2 regions of the Pradoshia sp. D12 genome follow, and region 1 is predicted to be linked to the other one. Evidence: riboswitches for the same ligand, from Rfam matches in the RefSeq annotation. Region 1 holds a riboswitch; the other holds the start of a gene.
The links. Region 1 has a riboswitch for glycine ahead of F7984_RS02550 (amino acid permease). Riboswitches for the same ligand answer to the same signal wherever they lie in the genome.
Positions count from the first base shown of each region.

Region 2: linked by a shared signal. The riboswitch ahead of gcvT (glycine cleavage system aminomethyltransferase GcvT) and the one ahead of F7984_RS02550 (amino acid permease) in region 1 are both predicted to bind glycine.

Region 1 covers NZ_CP044545.1:515,280-522,923, reverse strand. The annotation lists gene F7984_RS02570 (carbon starvation CstA family protein) at 1-745, opposite strand, end outside; gene F7984_RS02565 (LytR/AlgR family response regulator transcription factor) at 884-1,618, opposite strand; gene F7984_RS02560 (sensor histidine kinase) at 1,593-3,377, opposite strand; gene F7984_RS02555 (DMT family transporter) at 3,723-4,634, shown strand; glycine riboswitch at 5,146-5,223, shown strand; gene F7984_RS02550 (amino acid permease) at 5,396-6,742, shown strand; gene adhP (alcohol dehydrogenase AdhP) at 6,864-7,644, opposite strand, start outside.
Region 2 covers NZ_CP044545.1:2,806,911-2,814,554, forward strand. The annotation lists gene F7984_RS13435 (kinase) at 1-24, shown strand, start outside; gene F7984_RS13440 (DEAD/DEAH box helicase) at 103-1,545, opposite strand; gene F7984_RS13445 (GNAT family N-acetyltransferase) at 1,659-2,153, opposite strand; gene gcvPB (aminomethyl-transferring glycine dehydrogenase subunit GcvPB) at 2,275-3,732, opposite strand; gene gcvPA (aminomethyl-transferring glycine dehydrogenase subunit GcvPA) at 3,725-5,071, opposite strand; gene gcvT (glycine cleavage system aminomethyltransferase GcvT) at 5,068-6,186, opposite strand; glycine riboswitch at 6,458-6,548, opposite strand; gene F7984_RS13465 (DEAD/DEAH box helicase) at 7,012-7,644, shown strand, end outside.

The DNA of each region.
Region 1 (7,644 bases):
TTAAATAATCACGTGGTGCAAGCAATAACCAAACAGGAAGTGCAGCAGCGAAAAAGGCATAGACTGGTAAAATAATAGCAAGAGTGCTCTTTTCAAGCGTTAAGAAATCGCCTAACCATGTTCCCTGAATTTGTGGACCAAAGAAAATTGCTAGCATAATTAAGATAAATCCAACGGTCGTCGGGACTTTTAAATTCCCTGTCTTTTTATGATAGATTCCCACTAACATCGCAATCGGAATTGTAATCCCTACCGCAAATGTACCCCATGGGTTTCTTTCAAGTGCTCCAAGTACAACCAATGACAAACCTGCCATCGTAATTGTGATAATGAATAGCATGGCCAATCCAGTACAGAATCCCGCTACAGGCCCAAGTTCTTCTTTTGCTACCTCGGATAATGATTTACCATCGCGGCGCATAGAGGCAAAGAGCACAACTGTATCATGAACTGCTCCTCCAATTACTGCCCCAACCAATAGCCAAATCAGTCCGGGTAAATAACCAAACTGAGCTGCCAAAATCGGACCAACCAATGGGCCTGCAGCAGCAATGGCTGCAAAATGGTGTCCAAATACCACCCATTTATTTGTTGGCACATAGTCCTGACCATCCTCAAGCTTTTCAGCTGGTGTTGGTTTATCATTAGATAATTTCAACACCTTTGCCGCCATAAATGTCCCATACAAACGATAGGCTATTAAAAGGATACAAATCGAGCCGATAACAATTGTAATCGCATTCATTTTAGTGTTCCCCCTTTTTTTGCATACGTATTATACTATCATAGTATCAAATGAAAACACTTACACCTCATTTTCAAAATGAACCGCAAAATAAATGGGATGAATTACAACTTACAACTAATGAATAGCAAATCAATCCTATAATCCTAGTAATTGTTTCAGTTCCTTTACATAGGTTCGACTGACTGGAACCTCGGAACCATCCGACATACGTAAGTTATAGGTTGAATTAAACCATGGTAATATCTCCACGATATGATCGATATTCACAAGATAGCTCCGATGTACCCGAAAGAACTGTGTCCGGGGCAATTTTTTTTCCAATCCAATCAGTGCCTCACTTACTTTATAAAGATGATTAACAGCCCGGATTTTACACTTTCCTTCGTATGATTCTAGGAATACGATATCATTGCATGTAAGCAATATAATTTTTTCTTCTGTCATAACAGCTATTTTTCCCTTACATTGAAGATTACTGGTATCTACTTTTCCAGGCTCCTTTGTGTGTAAATGAAGCTTTTTAACTTTGTCCAGCATCTTATGAATACGTTCTTCACTGAAGGGTTTCAAAAGATAATCTACCGCATTTACGTCAAAAGCCTGAAGAGCATACTCGTCATAGGCAGTCGCAAAAACGATAGCTGGAACCGGGTTCAGTCCTTCTAGTTTAGCGGCTAAATGTAATCCGTTCTCTCCCGCTAATTCAATATCTAAGAAGACAATATCCGGCTTTAACAGTGGAATATCATGTAATGCATCTTCTATACAATCACTTTCACCCAAGACCTCCACTTCTCTGCTTCTTGCTAGTAAATATTTTAATTCGTCCCTGGCTAATGGTTCATCATCCACTACATAGGCTCGCAGCATCCTGCTCGTCACCTCCTTTACTTTCCAGCGGGATTAAGATATTAACAGTGGTGCCCTCACCCACTTTGCTATCAACCTTAAAATGGGCTTGGTTATTATAAATACCTTTTAAGCGTTCACTAATATTAAAAATGGCTGTACCGTTTCCACCGGCTGACGGTACAACCTGCTTGCTCAGACTTTTCAATCTTTCTTCCACAATCCCCTGTCCATTATCCGCAACAATCATTCTCATATAATTGCCATTTGAGCACACTTGTATATTAATTTTCCCAAACTGTTTTCTTTGTGGAAATGCATAATGAATCGCATTCTCTACCAAAGGCTGCAATAAAAATGGGGGAATCAATACATTTTCTAATCCATTCTCTATATCAAAATTAACTTCATATTTATGAGGAAAACGTGTTTGCTCTAAAGATAAATAGGCTTTTACATTTTCCAGCTCTTTTTCTAACGGGATCAGCAACTGTCTGGCTCCTTGTAAATTGCCTCGAAAAAATAAACTTAATTCCAATAGTAGTTTACGAGCTTTATCAGGATCAGTCCGGCATAAGGCAGATATCGTATTTAAACTATTAAATAAGAAGTGTGGATGAATCTGAGCCTGCAGGGCTTTAATCTCAGCATCCTTTAAAAGCCTCGCCTGCCGTTCCGCTTCTGCCAGCTCAAGCTGAGTTGAAAATAAATTAGCCAGCCCCTCTGCTAACTGCTGCTGAACTCTGTCTAATTTATCCGGCTTTGTATAATACAATTTTAAAGTTCCAGAGATTTCCCCCTTCACTTTTAAAGGGAGGACGATGGCAGCTACGAGCGGACAGTCCTTATGCCTGCACTCGATTTCCTCCTTCGATTTGGCTATTGAAACATATCCTGATTCAAGTACTTTTTTAGTCAGCCCAGTACTCGGCTTCACGCCAGGTTTATGATGATCGGAGGCTGCCCCCAAATGTGCAAGAACCAAATGTTCATCCGTGATAGAGACAGCATCTGCATCGGTTAAATTAAGCATAATTTTTGATATTTCTTTGCATGATTGGGTGTTTAAGCCCTGTCGAAAATGCGGAAGAGTCTGGTCCGCAATTAAAAATGCCTGATTGGTTTGATTCGCACGCGCTATCTCCCCATCACGTTTTATAGACTGAACGATCAGCATAAATAATAGTGTTCCGAATCCATTCATGGTGATCATTGGTAAACCGATAAACTGCACGAGGCTCCATGCATGCTCAAGAGGTTTGGCAGTCGCAAGGATAATCACCATTTGCAAAGCTTCGAGGGACATCCCAATTCCTGCAGCAAACAAAGGAGTTATCTGACCCCCGCTCCTTTTTCTTCTGTTGCCTATATACCCTGCCAATATTCCGGCCAGGATGGTAGAAAGGGCGCAGGAAAAGGCTGTAAACCCTCCCAATGTATAACGGTGTATACCGGCTATCAGACCAGCTCCTCCTCCAACAACGGGACCTCCCAATAATCCGCCTATCACAACACCCATCACTCTTGTATTAGCAATGGCACTATCTTCTCCAATAGCTGAAAGCCATCTATTCTCTTCAACCATAGAATGATAAACTTCTATTCCAGTATAATTACTAATAACCCCAAACATGCCGAATAATAGAAATAATTTCAACTGCTCATTTAGATTATGGTCTGGGTGAATGATTTGGCGAAAGGAATTCATTTTAGAAATTAAAAAGGCTACAATGACAATAATGCCTACCTTTTCAAGCATAATTGGGACTAAATCTAACATAGCCATCTCCCCTGGTTAGCGAACTTTCCATCCTCTTCTATAATTGTTAATTCTCCCTTTATTATATTTGAAAAATTAAGAAAAACAAAAAGATAGCCCTTTCATTACTATTGTTATATTAAATGCACACTTCTATTATAGTTTCATCCTTTAAATCCCTTGACACAGTTTACAATGAAATTATATTCTTGACTCTGTGACTCTATTAAAATTCATTTTTATTCACAGCTCTGCTCTCCGTTTTGCAATAGCAGCAGTAACGTCTTCTCACTTGAGTAAACGATTCTGTATGTCTTGTTATACGGGGTTCAGAAAGCTTATTAAACTTCAACAAGGAGAATCGTTATGTGGTTTATTTTTTCACTACTAACAGCTTTAGCATGGGGTGGTGCTGACCTATTTTATAAAAAGGGATCAGACAGCAACGACAAGTACAGCCATATTAAAATTATCATCATGGTTGGTCTTGTCATGGGAATTCATGCAACAGCCTATATGATTATAAAAGATATACAGTTCAATCCAATGGAGATGATTCATTATTTACCAGTATCTTCTTTATACATCCTTTCCATGGCATTTGGGTATATTGGTTTGCGCTATATTGAATTGTCTATCGCCTCACCAATACAGAATTCCTCAGGTGTCGTAACAAGCATTCTGCTCTTCATCTTTTTCACTCATGAGCTAAGTATCATTGAAGTACTTGGGATTATCATTATCACTCTTGGGATTGTGGGAATTGCCGTTCTGGAAAAAAGAGCAGAAGATGAAGTTCGTCGACTGAATTCCGAGCATATCGATAAAAAATACCAAATTGGTTTCTTGGCTATTATCTTCCCAATTTTATATTGCATTATTGATGGACTTGCTACATTTGCGGATGCCATCTATCTGGATGAATTGAATCTAATCAGCGAAAATTCAGCTTTACTTGCGTATGAATATACCTTTTTCCTATGCGCTGCCGTATGTTTTATCTATCTTCGCTTTATAAAGAAGGAATCCTTCCATGTATTTAAAGAGCGCGATAAAGGGATAGCAGCTATTTTGGAAACGATTGGTCAATTTTTCTACGTATTTGCCATGGCATCAGGCTATGCAATTATCGCAGCACCATTGATTGCTTCTTACAGTATCTTTTCAATTATCCTGTCACGAATCTTCCTAAAAGAGAAGCTGACTAAAAAACAATACATGATCATCGCAGTTGTTATCTTCGGTATTATCCTGCTGGGGATAGCGGATGAACTCTAAATTTGAATTTGCCTTTTAATAATGTAGATTAAAGACCAAATCCCTTATGGATTTGGTCTTTTTTTCAGAATGAATTGTGCTACTGCTAAGATAAACATGAAAAAGAGAGCTTTCGATTCTGGCCTTCCCCTTAACCTCACTGCCATGCTTATATATCTGAAGGAATACTCCTCAAGATGTTTAAATTAGTAAACAAAAAAAGAGAGAGACCTAGTACCTTTCTTTACTATTTAATACTTATTGTAATGGTTTATCAGAACTGAAGCTTGTTTAGTATCATTAATTGATTGTTCAAAAGCATATGGGTTAAATATATTTCAAGTAAATCTTGGTCTCTTCCATATGCTTCAACAAATCATTTAATTACATGTACTTAGTTTGACAACATAATAATTTAGTGATAGCATTTTTTCCATAACATTTTTTCAGAATTATGTTAATAAGGTAACATACTCTGATAATTGATAATTTAATATAGCACGCTTTGATCGCTGTGGATAAAACTATGGCGGGAGCAGCTTCTGGAGAGACTGTATTTATACAGCGCCGAAGGATTCACAATCTCAGGCAAAAGGACAGAATGGTAACGATTTTTGTTATTCTTGCCCTTTTAGAGATTGGAGACAACCAATCTCTTTTTTTATTTTCCAATATCAATAGTGAGGTGAGACATAGTATCTAAATCAAGCGAGAAAAATGATAAATATCTATTTTACTAGGTGCCTGTTTTAGACATCTAAGATTAAACGGGGGCATGCAACTTGGCTAAGCAAGAGTTAAAAAGGGATTTAAAAAATCGTCATGTACAATTAATAGCAATTGGGGGCACAATTGGAACCGGCTTATTTTTAGGCTCCGGAAAATCCATTCATTTAGCCGGTCCATCCATCTTATTTTCTTATCTGATTATCGGAGTAGCTCTATTTTTTGTTATGAGAGCACTGGGTGAATTACTTTTATCCAATACAAATCATACATCATTTATCGATTTCGCAGCTGAATATTTGGGTCCATGGGCTGGATTTGTGACTGGCTGGACGTATTGGTTCTGCTGGATTATGACAGCCATGGCTGATATTATCGCTGTTGGTTTATATACACAATACTGGTTTGATATCCCGCAATGGGTGCCTGCCATCATCTGTTTAGTAATTCTATTAGGATTAAATCTATTAACCGTCAAACTGTTTGGTGAGTTGGAATTCTGGTTTGCGATTATTAAAGTCGTCACTATTGTTGCACTAATTGTCGTAGGAATCGTACTGCTTGTGATTGGATTTGAAACAGATAGCGGAACTGTTTCTGTTTCTAACCTTTGGAATCATGGCGGCATGTTCCCGAATGGAATATCAGGGTTCTTACTATCACTGCAAATGGTTGTCTTCTCCTTCGTCGGAGTTGAACTTATTGGTGTATCTGCTGCTGAAACAGCTAATCCACGAAAAAACATTCCATCTGCTATCAACAAAATCCCGGTACGGATTTTACTGTTTTATGTAGGTGCCTTATTTGTTATTTTATGCATCAATCCTTGGGATCAATTAAGTGCGACAAGCAGCCCATTTGTAGGTGTCTTCGCCTTAATCGGGATTCCAATGGCGGCAGGTATTATCAACTTTGTTGTATTAACATCGGCAGCCTCTGCTGCAAACAGCGGTTTATTCTCAACCAGCCGGATAATGTACAACTTAAGCAATCATAATGAAGCACCAAAAAAACTTGGCAAATTAAATAAACACCATGTACCGAGCAATGCATTATTAACTTCTACTATTGTAGTTTCTGTCGGTGCACTGCTTAGCAAGCTGATACCAGAGCAGGCCTTTACAATCGTCACAACAATCAGCGCCATCTGTTTCATTTGGGTATGGAGCATTATTTTAATCTCGCATATCAAATATGTAAAAACAAGACCTGATTTAAGAGCTAAATCTACATTCAAAGCTCCATTAACACCAGCTATAAATTATGTAATCCTAGGTATGTTTGCTTTCATACTGATTGTAATGCTCATTGCTGCGGAAACACGCTTAGCAATGCTGCTTACACCATTATGGTTTGTCTTATTGTTCATTTTATATAACTATCATAAAAAGAAGAGATTATGATAATAGAGCAAAAGCAAAAATAATAATGCACTCCAGTTGTTAGATTACACTTAACAATTGGAGTGCATTTTTTTCTATAGTATTCTGCTTGAGGTTTATTACTTAAGGTTATTGATTGGAATTATTCGTGTTTGTGCATATCGATGACCATACGGCCCTGGATTTTACCTGCTTCCATTTCTTCAAAAATATCATTTACTTCATGCAAGCATCTTGTTTCAACGATTGGCACTACTTTGCCCTCTGCTCCAAATTGGAAAGCCTCTTCTAAATCCTTACGTGTACCAACTAAGGAACCAACGATTTGAATACCATCCAATACGGTTTTCACGATAGCCAAATCCATTGTTTCAGGAGGTAATCCTACTGCAACAACTTTAGCAGTGGCACGAACAGAGTTAACAGCCTGGTTAAAGGCAACTTTGGAAACAGCTGTAACAACTGCAGCATGAGCTCCTCCAACTTTCTCCTGAATCCACTCACCTGCATCTCCATCTGTTAATGGGTTACATACAAGATCTGCTCCTACTTCTTTGGACAATGCCAATTTATCATCATTAATATCCACTGCAATTACTTTTGCATTGAATACATTTTTCGCATATTGGATCGCAAGGTTACCTAATCCACCACAGCCATAGATAGCAATCCATTGACCAGGTTTAATATCAGAAACTTTAATTGCTTTGTAGCAAGTTACCCCTGCACATGTAATACTGCTCGCTTGAGCTGGATCAAGACCTTCAGGTACTTTAACTGCATAGTCCGCTTCTACGATACATTGCTCAGCCATTGCTCCATCAACCGTGAAGCCGGCGTTTTGTACGCTGCGGCAGAAGGTTTCATTTCCCGTCACACAGTATTCGCAAGTTCCGCATCCCTTAAAGAACCAGGCAATGCTG
Region 2 (7,644 bases), 1.6 Mb from region 1:
TTGGTTATCAAGAATGATGATTAGATCTTTAGGATGGATCTAATTAAAACAGCCCTTCCGAACGATTCGGAAGGGCTGTTTAGATCGGTGAGCATCCTATTATTATTCAAATGCCTCATATACCTTTAATTTCTTTCCTTTAACAGTTTTATTCTTCATAGCCTGTAAGACGATTGGACCTTTATTGTTCAATATTTCAACAAATGTAGCCTGGTCTTGAATTGTGATAATTCCAATGTCTTCAGCAGATATGCCTTCAATTTTTGCAATTGTCCCCACAAAATCGACAGCTCTCAATTTCTTTTTCTTGCCGCCATTGAAAAACAGCTTCATAATTCCACTGTTTAATTCGGTCGTTTTATCTTCCTTTATCTCATTTTCGAACATTTTTGATTCGAAATTCGGCCTGCATTTTTCTACTTCTGCTTCAGTTGGCTCCTCTTTTACCTGAATAGCAAAGCCTATATATTCTTCTGTCTCTCTCAATAATTCTTCATCAAAAGGAGTTACAAAAGAAATGGCTACTCCCGTATGTCCCGCACGGCCCGTTCTTCCCGTCCTATGTACATAGGATTCCTTTTCCACTGGAAAATCGTAATTCAAGACATGTGTAATATTTTCAATATCAATTCCGCGCGCAGCGACATCCGTGGCAATTAAATATCGAAACTCACCCCGTTTAAATTGATTCATAACATCGAAGCGGTCCTCTTGATACATTCCACCATGAATTTTACCGCATGAATACTCCCATTTAACCAATGTATCAAACAGATTGTTTACCTGTTCCTGTGTGCGGCAAAAAACGATGCAGCTATCCGCATTCTCTATCGTCGTAACTTTCCTTAGCAGCTCCGCTTTCTTTTCATGCTTGACCCTATAATAAGAGTGTTCGATCAACTGAGTCGTCATCTCTTTTTTGTTAATTTCAATAAAGATTGGTTCTTTTAAATATTGATTGGATAGGTTTTGAATATCATCCGGCAATGTTGCTGAAAACAGCATGCTGATTCGTTCCTTAGGTAATTCATTTATAATGGCTTCAACCTGATCAATAAAGCCCATATTCAACATTTCATCTGCTTCATCAATTACCAAATAGCGAAGTTCATCAACATTTAATGTACCTTTTTGAATGTGATCCAACACTCTTCCAGGTGTTCCAACAACAATATGATTTTTTTGCTTAAGCTCCAGCTGCTGCTTAGCAAATGATTGCTTTCCATAAACAGCAGCTGCTTTAATCCGCTTAAATCGGCCAATATTCGTTAAATCTTCCTTCACCTGCGCAGCCAATTCTCTGGTCGGGGTTAGGATAAGTGCCTGAGGCTTATTTTCAATCCACTCTATATGATGGCAAATCGGGATTCCATACGCAGCTGTTTTCCCACTGCCAGTTTGTGCTTTTACGATAAGATCCTGATTACCAATCGCAATTGGAATCACCTTTTGCTGGACCTCTGTCGGTTGAAAATAATTCATTTTACTTAATGCCCGAATAATTTCGGGACTTATGTTAAAATCATTGAAGCTATGTTCAGTCATGTATGTTCCTCTTTTTCGGTTACTTAGCTGATTCTCCACTTGAGAGATGCTTTTATCCATTATACCTGATTGGCACTGAATAATCGAAATTAGAACGATACTCTAATCTCAGGCTACCGTTCTAAAACACTGTATAATAATGAATCACGCCAGCCTTCTCTCATGATCAAATGGTCGCGAATGATTCCTTCCCTAACCATTCCAACTTTCACCAACACCTTTGCTGAACCTATATTTCTTGGGTCACAGGTTGCAAATATACGATGCAGGTTCAGTTCCTTAAATCCAAATTCAATTAACAAAGACGCGACTTCTGTCGCCACTCCTTTTCCCCAATAATCCGGATTAACAATATAGCCAATTTCTCCAGCTTTATTAGTGAAACTTCGTATAGTAAGCTCTCCAGCCCCAATCATATTTCCATTATAAATAATTGCGAAGACAAACCTTGCTCTTGGTTTTTTTGTTGAATCTTCGATTACTTGGCTCACAAATTTTTTCGATTCTTCTTCCGTATTCGGTCCCCAGGGCTGGTACTGACAAACGATATCTTGTGATGCGTATTTATGTACATCAACCCAATCACTACTAATCATTTCTCTCAGCATGATTCTTTCATTTGAAAGGCAGAATATATTTTCGATCGTATTTCCCTCCCTATCCTGAACCACTTCATTCTTCTAAAAAAGCAGCTATCTGGTCATGATAGCTGCTTAAAATTTATTCTTATTAATTTTGATATCTCAATACAGGCTTACGAGCAGCCAGTGCCTCATCCAAACGGCTGATTACCGTTGTATGTGGTGCTTCCTGTACAATTTCCGGATTCTCCTCTGCTTCCCTGGCAATTTGAATCATAGCATCAATAAAGCCATCCAGTGTTTCTTTTGATTCTGTTTCTGTTGGCTCAATCATCATGCATTCTTCCACATTCAAAGGGAAATAAATGGTTGGTGGATGATAGCCAAAGTCTAACAATCTCTTGGCAATATCAAGAGCCCGAACACCAAGTTTCTTCTGACGTTTTCCGCTGATAACAAACTCATGCTTACAGTGCTTATCATATGGGAGATCATAGTACTCTGCCAATCTTCTCATCATATAGTTTGCATTTAAGACAGCATACTCCGTTACTGCCTTCAATCCGTCTGGTCCCATAGACCGAATATACGTATAGGCACGGACATTGATTCCAAAATTTCCATAGTACGGCTTTACTCTGCCAATTGATTGCGGACGATTGTAATCAAGCTGATAGCCATTCTCTTCTTTTACAATAAGCGGTTTTGGTAAGAACGGAATTAACTCCTTCTTAACCCCAACCGGCCCTGAACCTGGCCCACCGCCGCCATGTGGTCCAGTAAATGTCTTATGCAAGTTAAGATGAACAACGTCAAATCCCATATCACCCGGGCGAGCCTTGGATAGTACAGCATTCAGATTGGCACCGTCATAGTATAGTTTTCCACCGGCATCATGAATAATTTCGGCCATCTCGATGATCTGTTCTTCAAAAAGCCCCAGTGTATTCGGATTTGTAAGCATTAAGGCTGCTGTATCTTTCCCTACAACACTCTTCAAATCTTCCAGATCTACTAAACCATCCGGACCTGACTTCACGGTAACAGTTTGCAATCCCGCAACTGTGGCTGAGGCAGGATTCGTACCATGCGCAGAATCAGGAACAATTACTTTTACGCGGTCAAAATCACCATTCGCCTCATGATAGGCACGAATCATCATTAATCCCGTCCACTCTCCATGCGCTCCCGCAGCCGGTTGCAAAGTGACTTCGTCCATACCTGTGATTTCCTTTAGACTTTGCTGCAAATCATACATTAACTCTAAAGAACCCTGTACAGCTTCTGCATCCTGCAGAGGATGAACATGTGCAAATCCATTTAGACGGGCAACATTCTCATTAATTTTCGGATTATATTTCATGGTACAGGAACCGAGCGGATAGAAACCGGAATCGACGCCATGATTTCTTCTCGAAAGTGCCGTGTAATGACGCATGATATCCAACTCGGATACTTCAGGCAGCTTTGGTTCCTCTGTGCGAATGAACTCCTCAGGCAAAAGCTCAGTTAATGCTGACTCCGGAACATCCATTTCCGGCAACGAATAGCCGATACGGCCCGGCTTGGTTTGTTCAAATATTAATGGCTGATCCTGTTTATTCATGGAAATCCCCCAATTCCTGTGCAAATCTATCAATCTCTTCTTTTGTACGCAGCTCCGTCACTGCCACAAGCATATGATTGGTTAAGGCAGGATAATCACAAGCTAAATCATAACCACCAATTATGCCTTTTTGTAGGAGCATTTTATTAGCTGCAGCTACAGAACCATTTAACTTAACAACAAACTCATTGAAAGAAGGTCCTTCAAAGGCAATTTCAAGTCCATTTGCTTTTAATTGCTCCTTTGCATAATGCGCTTTTTGGAGATTTTGAAGCGCCATCTCCTGCACGCCTTTCTTACCTAACGCAGTCATTGCCACAGAGGCTGCGAGAGCATTTAATGCTTGGTTAGAGCAAATATTCGAGGTCGCTTTATCGCGACGAATATGCTGTTCCCTCGCCTGCAAGGTTAATACAAACCCACGCTTCCCATCCTCATCAACCGTTTGGCCAACCAAACGTCCAGGTACTTTTCTTATCAGCTTAGAAGTAACTGCAAAATATCCGCAATGAGGTCCGCCAAATGCAGCCGGGATTCCGAACGGCTGTGCATCCCCTATGACAATATCTGCACCAAAATCACCCGGCGGTTTCAAGACACCAAGTGAAAGTGGGTTACTTGAAACAATTAACATTCCTTTATGTTCATGAACAATTTGTTCAATTTCAGCTAAGTTTTCGATTCGGCCAAAGAAGTTTGGATATTGAGTAATAAAACCAGCTACCTCATCAGTCATCATACCCGCCAATTGTTCTGTATCCGTCACTCCATTTTTACAGGGGACAACTTCAAGCTCAAGATATTGGCCTTTTGCATAAGTGGATAAAACAGCCCGTGATTCCGGGTGCACTGTCTCTGAAACAAGCAGTTTCTTACGACGTGTATGTCCTGCTGAGAGCATGGCTGCCTCGGCCAGAGCAGTTCCCCCATCATACATGGAGGAGTTCGCCACATCCATTCCGGTCAGTTCACAAATCATCGTTTGAAATTCAAAAATAGCCTGCAATTCTCCCTGGGAAATCTCCGGTTGATACGGTGTATAAGCGGTATAAAACTCTGATCTTGAGATAACGTGATCAACGATGACTGGCATGTAATGGTCATATACTCCCGCTCCAAGAAAAGAACTATGGGTCCTGAGATTGGCATTTTTCTCGGCCAGCTCAGTTAATTCTTTCAGAAGTGCTGATTCAGACTTTGCTTTTTTTAGCTTGTATTCACCCTTAAACCTTACTTTTTCAGGTATATCAGAAAATAAGTCATCGATTGATTCTACACCAATCGCTGTTAACATCTGTTCAGTATCCTGCTCTGTCATTGGTAAATAACGATGCTTCATTTTTTTACTCCTCCTGCCTGAGTGCGTTTATAAAATGGAGTACTAACAATTTTCGCCTTTAATCTTTTTCCCCGTATCTCAACCTCGACTACCTCATCAAGGTTAGCGAATTCTACATTAATCAGGACAAGGCCTACGTTTTTCTTTAAGGTTGGGGATTGTGTTCCAGTGGTCACTTCCCCGATGTTTTCATCCTTAACGAAAACCGGGTACCCATGTCTCGGAATACCGCGGTCAATCATTTCGATTCCGACAAGCTTTCTAGGGGCGCTATTTTCCTTCTGTTCCTTTAAAACTTCCTTACCAATAAAATGTTCTTTATCGGTTTTTACAGCGAACCCAATCCCCGCTTCGATAGGTGTAATCTCTGGAGATAACTCTTGGCCATATAAAGGAAGTTTTGCTTCAAACCGAAGCGTATCTCTTGCCCCAAGTCCACATGGAACCAATCCCTTATCCTTACCGAATTCTAAAAGATCTTTCCAAAGCTTCACTGTATCTTCGCTCTTACAGTACAATTCAAATCCATCTTCACCGGTGTAGCCAGTTCTTGAAACAAGTACACTAATGCCATTTATCATGACATCTTCACGAAAAGCAAAGAAACCAATGGTATTGAGATCTACTTCCTCTGCAAGGTTCTGTAATATATCAGCTGCAAGCGGTCCCTGTAATGCCAATTGCCCTATTTGTTCCGATATATTTTTTAGTTCTACATCTTCGCTCGCATGCTTTTTTAACCACTCAAAATCTTTATCAATATTAGATGCGTTCACAACTAACAAATAATCATCTTCACCTTTTTTATAAATAATCAGGTCATCAACCGTTCCGCCATTCTCATAGCACATAGCAGTATACTGTGCCCGGCCCGTTTTCAGCTTACTGACATCGTTGGTCATCATCAGCTGCAAAAATGGTAAAGACCCAGCACCCTTAATCATGAATTCGCCCATATGTGATACATCAAAGAGGCCTGCTTTTGTACGCACTGATTCATGCTCCTGTTTAATGCCTGAAAATTGGACAGGCAGTTCCCAGCCGCCAAAATCAATTGTTTTTCCTCCATACTCCCTGTACACACTGATCAGCGGAGTCTGCTTTAATTCTCCCATCCTTACCCTCCTAAAAAATTCGATTCGTTTTATACGGATACTCTTGCTTGTTATGCCATTTAAACGATTGCTTGTTAACTTATTAAGTAAAACGCCGCTTTTCCACATTTGACCGAAGCGATATATCCTTCAGCGATCCACGAAAAAAAGGACAGAAACCTCCCTTATTAGGGGGGCTCTGTCCTGATACCTGAAAGTTTACCGCCGGGTAACGTACTTCGGCGTTTCCTCTTGGGTGGCTTCACAATAAAGGAAGCGCTCTCCAGAGATGCGTCCAGCAAGAGTCTCTGTACCTGAGAGATTCATGGATTCACCATTTGCTCCTTCGGTGCCGCAAATACGGTCTCTCCCCTTGCCTTCATTCGCTCATATAATTATGTAAATTGGTCATACTAAACAAAAAGCAAGAGATAAGCCGTTTTCTAAATAGTCTTACATTTATATCCTACCATCAACAATTATCAGGTGGCAACATTTACGTTATCTCGATGAATGATTGGAAACTAAAAAAATATCAGTAACACCTCAGCTTTATTGGGGCAAAAAAATTGTTTAGGCGTCACTTAATAAATTCCTTATAATTTTCTGCCATCCGCATAAAGCATTTAATCAGATTTTAGCCGGAGATTAAACTCCTACTATTGTTTAGAAATTAATGACACCACCTATACCTATATAAGGTAAGAGAATTCTATTGAATTTAGTTAAATTACAATCAAGCATTTATCTAACTAGCTTAAATAAAGAAAGTTGGGATTCACATTGAGTTTAACACCAAAGGTCTATTTTGATGAAGATTGGGAAAAGGAGCTTGAGGAAAAGATTATGGAGGATGGCCCCTGGTGCAGCTACTCCCTTTTTAAACTCGGATTGGAGGCCGAAAAGCATAATCTGATTCCAGATTTCAACGGCCTCCTTGCACCAAAGCATTTATCAGGATTTACACCTTTAACCCATCAGCTCGAAGCTGCTACCGAAGTCATCGAAAGAATGAATGGTAAAGCCATATTAGCTGATGAAGTAGGTCTTGGTAAAACAATAGAGGCCGGTCTGATCTTAAAGGAATATATGATTCGGGGCCTGGCAAGCAAAATACTAATACTAGTCCCAGCCTCTCTCGTATCTCAATGGGCACAGGAGCTTAATCAGAAGTTTCACATACCAGCTGTCATATACAGAAAGGGGTATGGGTGGGATTCTGAATGTATAATCACTTCCATAGATACTGCTAAACGAGAGCCTCATCGTTCTGCCATACTCGAACAAACCTATGACATTGTCATCATAGATGAAGCTCACAAGTTAAAAAACAATAAAACCAAAAACTATGAGTTTGTACAAAAAGTCCAGAGAAAGTTCTGTCTACTGTTAACGGCAACCCCTATTCAAAACAAGCTAGAAGAAATTTTTTATCTTGTATCATTGCTTAAGCCAGGGCATTTGGGAAGTTATGCCAAA